DNA from 3 places in the Sphingomonas sp. LR55 genome. Region 3 is predicted to be linked to each of the others. Evidence: riboswitches for the same ligand, from Rfam matches in the RefSeq annotation. Region 3 holds a riboswitch; each other region holds the start of a gene.
What was found. Region 3 has a riboswitch for cobalamin ahead of QP181_RS19580 (TonB-dependent receptor plug domain-containing protein). Riboswitches for the same ligand answer to the same signal wherever they lie in the genome.

Region 1 (3,955 bases), on a different contig from region 3:
ATCCGGCTGATCGGGCGCGGGCGTTGGGGCTATTCTGCGCTGGCGTATCTGCAGACGCGCGCGTTCGCGAGCAGCTTCAACAGCATCAATGCCGCACGGACGACCGCGATCCAGTCGCTGAACCAGTATAATACGCCCGCCACCGGGCTTGGCGGGCGGATCGAGATCGCGCCGCCGCTGGGCGAGAGCATCACGCTCAGGCTGGGGGCGGATATCCGCGACGTGAGCGGCAAGACGCAGGAGCTCTATACGTTCGTCAACGCGGCGCCGACGCGGCGGCGGGAAGCTGGCGGGAGTACGACGACGACCGGCGTGTTCGCCGATGGAAGCCTCGCCGCGGGCGACTTTACGTTCAGCCTTGGCGGGCGGGTCGATTGGTGGTCGATCGATGGCGGCTATCTGACGGAACGGCCGCTCGCGACCGGCGCGGCGCTGACCAACCTGCGCTATGCAGACCGCGACGGCAGCGAGACGACTGGGCGGGCGGGCGTGGCGTACCAGCCGGTCGAGGCGATCACGCTGCGGGCCGCCGGCTATCGCGGATGGCGATTGCCGACGCTCAACGAACTGTACCGGCCGTTCCGTGTAGGCAATGATGCGACCGCGGCGAACGCCTTGCTATCGCCGGAGCGGCTGACCGGGGTCGAGGGAGGCGTCACGCTGACGCCGGCACCGGGCGTGAGCATCGCCGCGACCTATTTCTACAACCGGTTGAAGGACGCGATTGCCAACGTCACGACGACCAACCCGCCGCAGGTGCTGCCGGGGGTCGCCACCTACCGCGTCCGCCAGAACCTCGATGCGATCCGCGCGCATGGCTTCGAACTGGATGCGTCGTATCGACCGGGTCCGCTGGGCGTGCAAGCATCGTGGTCGCACACGAACTCGAAGGTCGAGGGTTCGGGGATCACCGCCGCTCTGGACGGATTGCGACCGGCGCAGACCCCGCGCGACCAGATGTCGGGGACGGTCGACTGGCGGCACGACTCGGCGGCGCTGTCGCTGACCGTGCGTCATGTCGGCCGGCAGTATGACGACGACCAGAATACGCGGGTGCTTGGGGCCGCGACGACGCTGGATGCCTATGCCGCGCTGCCGATCCTGCGCTCGCTTGTCGCCGAACTACGCGGGGAAAATCTATTCAACGAGCGCGTCGAGGCAGGGATCAGCGGCGCGAACATCGTCGAACGCGCAACGCCGCGGACGATCTGGGTAGGGCTGCGTTACGGCGGGCGGTGATATCCTCCCTACCAAGGAAAACGGAGACAGCGTGTTTCCCCGCGAAGGCGGGGACCCAGTCTGGGCTCCCGCCTTCGCGGGAGAACAAGGAAGGGTAAGCGACGTTCTGACCAATACGCCACCACCCCGGCGGAGGCCGGGGCCCAGTTGGCAAGGTCGTAGTAACGAAGGACCGCGCTCCGTTAGCGACGTTACCCAACTGGGCCCCGGCCTCCGCCGGGGTGGTGCGATAGACGGTGAGCCAGCTTTACCGCCAGCGCGTGCTATCGCGGGTCGATGCTCCTTATCCCCCGCGTTGACCCGTGTCTGGCGTGCGACTAATGCCACTCCCGTGAAGGGTTCCCGGCGACGGGATCAAAAGGGAAGTCGGTGCGCGGGAATCCGCAAGACCGGCGCTGTACCCGCAACTGTGACCGGATAGCGGCCACCCCGATATGCCACTGGGTTTCGACCTGGGAAGGCGGGGTGGGCGCGGCGACCCGGAAGCCAGGAGACCTGCCTCTCACGGTCGATCCACTGCGCGGGCGGGTGTCCGGCGCGGACGAGTGCTCCGGTCCAGCCGGGTTTCCTCGAGCGAGAGACGTCTGGCCGCCCCGCGAATGGTCGCAGGCGGTTTTGCTTAGGACGTACCCATGACGAAATTCTTCCTTCTGCTCGGCGCCGCGGCGATCGCAGCGCCCGCTTTCGCCCAGACCATCCCCGATCCCGACGCGCCCGAAGTCGTCGTCACCGCAACCCGCGCCGCGCAACCGCTGAGCGAGATCGGCCAGGCCGTCACCGTCATCGACCGCGCCGAGATCGAGCGCCGCCAGACCGTTGTCGTCTCCGATCTGCTCGCGACCACGCCGGGCGTGACGGTAACGCGCAACGGCACGGTCGGCGCGCTGACCAGCGTCCGTATCCGCGGTGCCGAGGCGGACCAGACGCTCGTCGTGATCGACGGCGTCCGCGTCAATGATCCGTCGTCGACCGGCGGCGGCTTCAACTTCGGCAATCTCCTGTCGAGCTCGGTCGAGCGGATCGAGGTGCTCCGCGGCCCGAACTCGGTGCCATGGGGCAGCCAGGCGATCGGCGGCGTCGTCAACATCATTACCGCGGCACCGACCGAAGGCGTGCAGGCGCGCGCCAACGCCGAGTACGGCTATGCCGACAGCCTGTTCGCGAGCGCGGGCGTCTCGGGCAAGACCGGGCCGGTGTCGGGATCGCTGACCGGCGGCTATCTCCGCACCGACGGCATTTCGTCCGCGGCCAGCGGCACCGAGCGCGACGGCTATCGCCAATATGGCGCGACCGGGCGCGTGGGCGTCGAGTTCGCACCGGGCATCGGCCTCGACCTGCGCGGCTATTTCGCCGACAGCCGCGTCGAGATCGATGGGTTTCCGGCTCCCGATTACGTGCTCGCCGACACGCCCGAAAATTCGAAGACGCGCGAGGCTTACGGTTACGCAGGGCTGCACGCGAACTTCGCCGACGGCCGGTTCAACAACCGCGTCGCGTTCACGATCGCCGACATCAACCGCGACAATTACGACCCGAGCTTTGGCAGCGATCCGACCTTCATCGGTCGCGGCCGCAGCGAACGCTACGAATACCAGGGCGACTTCCGCCCGCTCGACCAGGTCCGCGTGGTCGCGGGAGTCGAGCGCGAGAACAGCCGCTTCAATGACGGCTTCACCTTCGCGGATACCGGCATCACCAGCGTCTACGGCCAGCTGATCGTCAAGCCGCTCGATATCCTCACCATCACCGGCGGCGTCCGCAACGACGATCACGACGATTTTGGCAGCCACACCACATTCGGCGCGAACGCGGCGCTGGCGTTGCGCACCGGCACGACGATCCGCGCAAGCTATGGCGAAGGCTTCAAGGCACCGACCCTGTACCAGCTCTTCTCCGACTACGGGAATCGCGGCCTCGATCCGGAGACCGCGCGCAACTTCGACGTCGGGGTCGAGCAGGCGTTCCTCGCCAACCGGGTCCGCGCAGGCGTGACCTATTTCAACCGCCGTACGCGCAACCAGATCGACTTCCGCGATTGCAGCCCGGCGGAGCAGACGACCGCCGGTTCAATCTGCATCGACCGCCCGTTCGGCGTCTACGACAATATCGCCCGCGCCGAGGCGGACGGCGTCGAGTTCACCTTGGCGCTGCGCCCGGTCGACGCGCTGACGCTGACCGCGAACTACAGCTATATCGACACCGAGAACCGCTCGATCGGCAGCGATTTCGGCAACGATCTCGCGCGCCGTCCCAAGCAGACCGCGAGCGTCGACGCCGATTACCGGTTCGCGTTCGGGCTGTCGGTCGGCGGCACCGTGACGATGGTCGGCGACAGCTTCGACGACGCCGCCAACACCGTGCGGCTCGACGGCTATGCGCTGGCGGGCGTCCGCGCGGAAATGCCGATTACCGACCGGATCGCGCTGTACGGCCGCGTCGATAACCTCACCGACTCGCGGTACGAGACGATCGCGGGCTACGGCAATTACGGTCGCGCGGCGTATGGCGGCGTGCGGTTGCGGCTGAAGTGAGGCGCGGGGCGATCCTCCTCGCGCTCCTGCTCGGGGGCTGCGCGCAATCCCCCGGCGCGGGCGGCGGCGGCGGGATCGTCTCGACCAATCCGTGCGTGGATTCGGTGCTGGTCCGGATCCTGCCCGCATCGCGGATCGCCGGGATCAGCCACTATTCGCAGGACCCGGCGGCGACCTCGATCCCG
Region 2 (3,955 bases), on a different contig from region 3:
GGGTTCAGCCAGAACTATTTGGTCGGATACCGTCGGACCGATGCCTATCGGGACCATGCCGATCTCGACCGCCTCAACCTGGCGGGCAAATGGTTCTATGATTTCGGTTCGACCCGCCTGGGGGCGATCGTCCGCTATTCTACCGCAACCGCCGAAGAACCCGGCTATCTGACCGACGCCGACGCCTATACCGACCGCACCCGCTCCTACGCCGTGTCCGCCACCGATGGCGGCACGCGGAATATCGGCCAATACAGCCTGCATCTCGATTCCGACCTCGCCGACACGCTTGCGTTCAGCGCCAAGGGCTATGCCAACAGCCTCCACGACGATCGCTATGTCCGCTTTTCGGCCAGCGTCCCGCAGCAGCGGCGCCTGACCGAGGAATGGCAATATGGCGCGACCGCCGCGCTGCATTACCATCCCCAGGTCGACTTTCTCCACGGCCTGATGGTCGAGGCGGGCGGCGACGTGCAGGTGCAGGACAACAAAAGCCTGCGCTGGCTGACCGACCGCCGTACGCTCAGCCGCCAGACGCGCGACCAGGATTTCGGGCTGACCGTCTATGGCGGCTATCTCCAGGCGGTGATCGAGCCGACCGACTGGCTCAAGATCACGCCGGCATGGCGGCTCGACCGCGTCGCCGGCGACTTCACCATTCGCCTGGCGGGCACCACCGCTCCGATCAACGCTTACGGCACGATCAGCCAGCCCAAGCTGAGCGTCGCGATCACGCCCGTGACCGGGGTCACCGCCTATGCCAATTACGGGCGAACGTTCCAGATCGGTGCAGGCTCGGGTGCCTATCTGGTGCCGCCAAGGACCACCGACGTCGCGCCCTCGATCAACGAAGGCTATGAAGCGGGCATAAAGCTGACCCGCGGCCGCTGGCTCGAAGCCCGCGTCGCGCTGTGGCAACAGACCGCGAGCGGCGAGCTGAAGCGGCGGCTGAACGATCCGTCGGGCGATGTCGACAATCTCGGCCGGACGCGGCGGCGCGGCATCGATCTGCAGCTCGACCTGAAGCCGGTCCGCACCGTCGCGCTCTGGGGCAGCTATTCACACCAGACCGCGCGGATCGTCACGCCCGACCCGGCCACCCCGTCGCAGGCCGGCAACGCGATCGACCACGTCCCGCAGAACGTCTTCTCGGGCGGGCTCGACGTCACCCCCGATCCGAAGGTGCGGCTGTCCTTATGGGGTAACGGCCAGTCGAGCTACGAACTCGACCCCGCCAACACGCAGGGCCGCTACGGCGATTACGTCGTGCTCAACGCCGAGGTGGCCTACAAGCTGACGCCGAGGATCGAGCTGTCCGCGCAACTCAAGAACCTAGCGAACGCGCGCTACGAATATGTCTGGTACGACGGTACGCAGCGGCTCCACGCACCGGCCGATCCGCGATCGCTGTTCGGCGCGGTCCGGTTGACGCTCTGATGACACGCCGGCCGCCGCTGCGCGTGATCGTGCGGCGCATCCACCTCTGGCTGGGGCTGTCGATCGGCGCGCTGTTCGCGTTCGCCGGGCTGACCGGCAGCATCCTCGTCTTCTATCCGGAGATCGACGCAGCGTTCAGCCCGGCGTTGCGCGCAGTGCCGGACGGCGCCCGGCCGGTATCATGGCAGGCGGTCGTCGACACGCTCCACCGCGAGCATCCGGATCGCACCGGCGCATGGCGGATCGAAGTCACGACGGACGGCGGCGCGATCCCGGTCCGATATTATCGGCCCAAGGAAACCGCCGGCCGGGATTTCGCGCCGTTGCTCGGGTGGATCGACCCGGTCCGGCTGACGACGATCCGCACCGGCTTCTGGGGCGATACCATCGTCACCTGGATCTACGACCTGCATTACCGGCTGCTCCTGGAGAAACCCGGCGGCATCGTCATGGGAATCGCCGGGATCGTCATGCTGCTGATGATCGCCAGCGGGATCTGGGCGTGGTGGCCACGCCCCGGCGGCTGGTGGCGCGCGCTCCGCTTCAAGCGCGACGCCGCTCCGATCCGCCGGCTGTACGACTGGCACAAGCTGATCGGCCTGGCCGGCGCAATCCTGCTGCTCGTCGTCACCGCGACCGGGGTGATGCTCGACCTCCCCGATCAGACGCGGGCAGTCATCACACGTGTCTCGCCGCTCTATCCCATGCCGGCGCTCAAGGTTGTCGCGCCGGGCGAGCCCGTGTCGGTCGACCGACTGGTCACGGTTGCCGAGCGCCGCTTTCCCGGTGCCGCACTCGCCTGGATCGAAACCCCCGCCTCGCCGACCGGCACCACGCGGATCAATCTCGCACAGGACGGCGAGCCAAGCCGCCGCTTTCCGCGCACCAACGTCTGGCTCGATCCTTATACCGGCGCCATCCTCGCGACCCGCGACGGCCTCGCCGAGACACGCGGCGACGTCGTGATGAACTGGCTCCACCCGCTGCACGGCGGCGAGGCGTTCGGATTGGCGGGGCGCGTCCTCGCCTTCGCCGCCGGGATCGTCCCGATCGCGCTGTTCGTGACCGGCGTGCTGCGCTGGCAACGACGGCGGCACCCGCAAAGGACGATTGGCACCCGGCACGAACCCGGCTAGCACGACGTCAGAGCGGCCGGTTCGACCGGTGGCTCGCTAGATCGCGTCGGTGCCCGGAAGGGCTTGATTGGGAATGCGGTGCGGACGGTTCGCCGTCCTATGCCGCGGCTGTCCCTGCAACTGTAAGCGGCGAGCGAAGCGCACGAGCCCTCTTCGCGAGGGCAGCCACTGGGCCGAAAGGCCTGGGAAGGCGGTGCGCCGAGCCTTGACCCGCGAGCCAGGAGACCTGCCGGCGTCTGGTCGCTCTTGTCCCGGTCCAGGGGGTGACCGAGGCACGGTGAACGCCGCCTGCGTGACACTGGCTGAGCGACGACCATGTGGCGGGGGCCGCATCGGCGTCGTGCGTCGGCCGCTCATGGCGTCCGGTCGTCGCATGGCCCGGCCGTTCGCGGCAGGCCCCCGTCCTCGTCGGACGCTGCGGGGTTATTGCATGACGACTTTGACGATTGAGCGACCGACGCGGGGTTCGACACGCAAACGCATCGGCTGGATGTTCTTTGGCCTGATCGTGGCCAACATCGCGGCGTGGTGCTGGGCGTTCTCGCTGTTCCACGCGCAGCCGCTGATGCTCGGCACGGCGCTACTCGCCTGGGGCCTCGGCCTGAGGCACGCGGTCGATGCGGACCACATCGCCGCGATCGACAACGTGACGCGGAAACTCATGCAGGACGGCCAGCGCCCGATCGCGGTCGGCTTCTGGTTCGCGATCGGCCATTCGGGGATCGTCCTGATCGCTGCCGTCGCGATCGCGCTCACCGCCAGTGCGCTGTCGCAGTTCGAGGCATTCAAGCAGGTTGGCGGCGTCATCGCCACCGTCATCTCCGCCGTGTTCCTGTTCACGATCGCGGCGATGAACCTGATCATATTGCGCTCGGTTTGGCGCACCTTCGGTCATGTCCGCAGCGGCGGTATTTATGTCGAGGAAGACCTGGACCTGCTGCTCGGCAACCGCGGGCTGCTCGCGCGGCTGTTCCGACCGATGTTTCGGCTCGTCACGCGCAGCTGGCACATGGCCCCGCTCGGCTTTCTGTTCGGCCTTGGCTTCGACACCGCCACCGAGGTCGCGATCCTCGGCCTGTCCGCGAGCCAGGCCGCCGACGGGTTCTCGATCGGCACCGTCCTCGTACTCCCCGTGCTGTTCGCGACCGGCATGGCGCTGGTCGACACCGCGGACGGCGTCGTCATGCTCGGCGCGTACGAATGGGCGTTCGTGAAGCCGATCCGCAAGCTCTACTACAACATCACGATCACGCTGATCTCCGCGATCGTCGCGATCGCGATCGGCGGGATCGAGACGCTCGCGCTGCTTGGCGCAAAGCTCGGCCTGACGGGCGGCATCTGGGATCTGGCAGCCGCACTCGGCGAGAACTTCAACGGCCTAG
Region 3 (3,955 bases):
TCGTCGGTGCGTTGGCAAAGCGGCCAGCGACCCGACCGGCGTAACGAGCATCGACTGGCCGCAGGACGGTACCGCGACTGGCGGCGAGAGTGGTGTGCGTTCCATCCCACCCGGTCACGCGCCAGACAGGCGCGCCGTCGCGCATCTCGAGGAACAGCTCCTGCGATAGCCGTCCGCCGTCCAGCGGGGGCGGCACGTTCACTGCTGCCCAGTCGATCGCCTCGCTCCCAGCCAGCTTATCGGCTGGCGAGAGGGAGGGATAAGGCACGTAGACCATCACCAGCCCGGACAGAAACCACATGGCGAAGAACAGGCAGCTGGCGATGCCGATCCAGCGATGAACGAGGTACAGCCAGCGCCGGGCAGTCTTGCCAAGCGCCGGCCGCCTGAGGGCGTTAAAAGCTGGCACGAAGCGAAACGTCGACCGAGCGGGGACGGCCAAGGACCCACTGCTGATTGTTGTACGTGTTTAGCGCGTAGGCCCGGTCAAACAGGTTGTAGCCGTGGATATCGACCGCGAGGCGTGGTGTCACCGCAAAGGAAAGCGTGGCATCGATCGTGGTGTAGCTGGGGACGCGGAAGCTGTTGGCGTTGTCCGAATAACGACGCCCGACGTAGCGCAGCCCGGCGCGCGCCTGGAGCGAGCGCGTTGCGTTCAAACGCAGCCAGAGATTGGCAAGCGTCTCGGGGACGTCTGGCGGGGTGTTGCCGTCGAAGCTCGAGCCGCCGGAGACGAAGTCGTCGAACGTCGCGTTGAGCACGCTGCCGTTTGCATCGATCCCGACGCCGTAGGGCAGATCGAGCAATACCGCGGCCTCGATCCCCTTGGCAGATCGCTGGCCGACCTGCTCGACCGGGCTCGTCGGGGTCAACTGTGCCAGCAGGCGTTTCTTGACTATGCGATAGGCGGCGAGGGTGGCGGTGCCGCGACCGTCGAGGAACACCGCCTTGGCGCCGACCTCAACTTGGTCGCCGACCGCGTTGCTGAACTGAACCTGCCCGGTCGAATAGGTGGTCAGCGTCCCCAGTGGGTCCACGCCGGTGGCATACTGCGCATAGAGCGACACCGTCGGGATCGGCTGATAGACGCTACCGACCCGCCAGGTCACGTTATGCAGCCGCTTGTCGAGCGCGAACGTCTCGGTGCTGACGCCGCCTGGATAGTCGATCGACCAGCGGCGGATCTTGTCGTGCTCGTAGCGCACGCCACCGACGATCGAGACATGCGTGCCGAGTTTCAGCCGGTCCTCGGCAAAGACCGCATATTCGGTGGTGCGCGTACGATAGCGCGGTGCGATCCCCTGCGTGTCGACGATCAGACCTGGATCGAACGCTAAAGGATCGACCTCCGAAACCTGGGGGTCCGAACCGAAGTTGTGGGAGTAGGTGAGTTTGATGAGGTTGACGTCAAAGCCCACGACAAAGTAGTTGCTGACGCCATCGGCGATGCCTGTCCTGAGCGTCACGCTGCCCTGATCGCCCCATTGCGTCTGATCGTGGACGATGCCGGTCATGTCGGTGCGCAGGATGCGCCCCGGTGTGCCGGTGTTGCCGCTGCCGTTGGCGCAGACGCCGTCCGCGGCGATCCAGCAATAGGTTTCGAGATTGAGCCAGGAGCGTTTGGAGGTGAGACGATAGGCCTGGTTGCTGACGGTGACCGCATCGCTCGGCGTCCAGTCGACCTGCAGGCTGGTACGGTTGTCGCGGTAGCGGATAAAGCCATCGCGTGTGTTGTAGTTTCGCTCCCCGATGCGGTCGTCGAGCCGTCCTTCGATCAGCGGCGTGCCGAAATAGCGCATCGGCTTCTGGTCGCCATAATCGTCACGCGCGGTGGCGACGAGCGTGTCGGTCGGTGCCCAGCGCAATGTGCCCGAGACTGCATAGCTGCGCGACTGGCCGCGATCGACATAGCCGTCCGATCGGCGATAGCTGCCATCTATGCGGTACGAGAGGCGCTCGGTGATCGGCCCCCTGCGCCAGCTGCCACATGGAAGCTGTCCTGCGAGCCATAGCCGATCTCGCCCTCCACGTGCGTCCGCTGCGTATTGGGTTTGCGCATCAGGACATTCACCGCGCCGCCCAGCGCGCCTTGGCCGTAGAGCACCGAGGCCGGGCCACTCAGGATGTCGATCCGTTCGACCATCCACGGATCGGTCGGAAAGGTGATCGTGCCCGCAGCCGGGAACAGCCTGATGCCGTCGATGAGCTGGAGCATGGATCCCTGACCGCTGAAGCCCCGTGCGGCGAGCGCGGTGCCACCGTTGCCGGGGTTGCCGGCGTTGCTGATGCCCGGCGCACGGCTTGTCGCGTCGATCACCGAGAGGTCGCCACGTGCGCGGATCGTGGTGCCATCGATGACCGAGATCGTCGCGGGGGTCTCGAGCGGCGTAAGGCCCAGGCGGCTGCCAGTCGCGTTTGGAGTGGTGAGCGTGTCGCGGGCATGCTGGCCGACAACTAGGATGTCTTCATTGTCGGAGGCAGGCAAAGACTGCGCATTGAGCGGCGCTGCAAAAACAGGCGACAGGAAAGCCCCCGCGACCGCGAGTCGAAACAATAGGAATGGCATTACGGTAATCCCCGGGGCGTCGAGCGAACCCGGCAGGGACCTCCCGCGAACGGCCGACATCCGCGCCATGCGGACGCCATCGCGACCGGCACGCATGCCCGTACGGTCCCCACCGCACACGTCGTCGCTCGACGGAGTACCGTGCCGCGGCCACCCCCTGGGCCCGGCAAGAGCGACCAGACGCCGGCAGGTCTCCTGGCTCACGGGTCATCACACGATGCACGGCCTTCCCAGGCCTTCGTGACTTACGTCCGGCCCAGTGGCTGCCCCTTCCTATGAAGGAAGAAGCGATATGCATCGCGCTCGCCGCTTACAGTTGCAGGGACAGCCTCGGATTCAGGCGGCGAACCACCCTCACCGCGTTCCCTATTAAGTCCCTCTCAGGACACCGACGCGATCATGCCAGCCTGCTTCAAAAGCAGTTCAGCGGCGCCGATGTATCCCGATCAATGCTCTTGAGCAATCGCCATAACCGAACGTCACGGTCTAGCGTCCAGGCGGCGTCCTCTAGCGCAACCTGCTTTTCCAATAGCGGACGGAACGCTCCTGTTGCAACGCGGCAACAACATCGTATGATACGCTATATCATGTCGCAGCTAGATTGAGGCTTATGCCCGATAATAACGGTAACCCTATTGCTATCCACGAACTGGCGGTTGCCTATGGCAACCATCGCGTTCTCGACGGTCTATCGCTCGATGTTCCCGCCAGCAGCATCACGGCATTGTTGGGTGGCAACGGAGCGGGCAAATCGACCACCTTGTCCGCTTTGCTCGGCTTTGTGCGTGCCGATGCAGGACAGATCGCAGTCTGCGGCATCGATCCAGGTGCGGACGCTGACGCGGCACGCCGACGCATTGCCTACGCGAACATCACTGTCATATGCCTCGCGGCCGTTCGTTCGGCCCTGCGAACTTCGCCAAAGTCCGACGCTCCGAATAGTCGCGGCGCCGCGACCAGCGCATAAAACCGGTCGTGAACAGGATCATGGGCAGTATACCCGCGACCAGCGCGAGCAGCCGACCGGTGAGCCCGAACGCCTCACCGCCATGCAGCGGGTGGAGCCAGTTCAGCACCGTGTCGCCGCCACTCTCCGCACGGCCGTCACGCACGGCAAGGATGCGACCATCATGGGGATCGAACCAGACATTGGTGCGCGGGAAGCGTCGGCTCGGCTCGCCGGGGCGGGCGAGATTGATACGGACCGCCCCTGAGGGAGTGGGCGGCGTTTCGATCCAGGCAAGCGCACCGTCGAGAAAGCGCCGACGTGCACGCATGATGAGCGCGTCGATGGTCAATCGGGTGCTTCCGGGCATCACGGCCGGCTTGGGTGTCTGGTAAAGCGGCGAGACGCTGGAGATGATCGGCCGGGTCTGGTCGGGCAGGTCG

Region 1: it holds a riboswitch for cobalamin, as region 3 does, so the genes downstream of both, QP181_RS11850 (TonB-dependent receptor plug domain-containing protein) here and QP181_RS19580 (TonB-dependent receptor plug domain-containing protein) in region 3, are expected to answer to the same signal.
Region 2: it holds a riboswitch for cobalamin, as region 3 does, so the genes downstream of both, QP181_RS05375 (HoxN/HupN/NixA family nickel/cobalt transporter) here and QP181_RS19580 (TonB-dependent receptor plug domain-containing protein) in region 3, are expected to answer to the same signal.

Annotation. Positions count from the first base shown of each region.
Region 1 covers NZ_JASPFO010000001.1:2,489,351-2,493,305, reverse strand. The annotation lists gene QP181_RS11855 (TonB-dependent receptor) at 1-1,239, shown strand, start outside; cobalamin riboswitch at 1,559-1,756, shown strand; gene QP181_RS11850 (TonB-dependent receptor plug domain-containing protein) at 1,872-3,770, shown strand; partial or broken gene QP181_RS11845 (ABC transporter substrate-binding protein) at 3,767-3,955, shown strand, end outside.
Region 2 covers NZ_JASPFO010000001.1:1,125,923-1,129,877, reverse strand. The annotation lists gene QP181_RS05385 (TonB-dependent receptor) at 1-1,437, shown strand, start outside; gene QP181_RS05380 (PepSY-associated TM helix domain-containing protein) at 1,437-2,573, shown strand; cobalamin riboswitch at 2,604-2,821, shown strand; gene QP181_RS05375 (HoxN/HupN/NixA family nickel/cobalt transporter) at 3,004-3,955, shown strand, end outside.
Region 3 covers NZ_JASPFO010000002.1:65,436-69,390, reverse strand. The annotation lists gene QP181_RS19590 (PepSY-associated transmembrane domain-containing protein) at 1-442, opposite strand, end outside; gene QP181_RS19585 (TonB-dependent receptor) at 396-1,865, opposite strand; gene QP181_RS19580 (TonB-dependent receptor plug domain-containing protein) at 1,937-2,566, opposite strand; cobalamin riboswitch at 2,735-2,974, opposite strand; gene QP181_RS19575 (ATP-binding cassette domain-containing protein) at 3,177-3,533, shown strand; gene QP181_RS19570 (PepSY-associated TM helix domain-containing protein) at 3,445-3,955, opposite strand, start outside.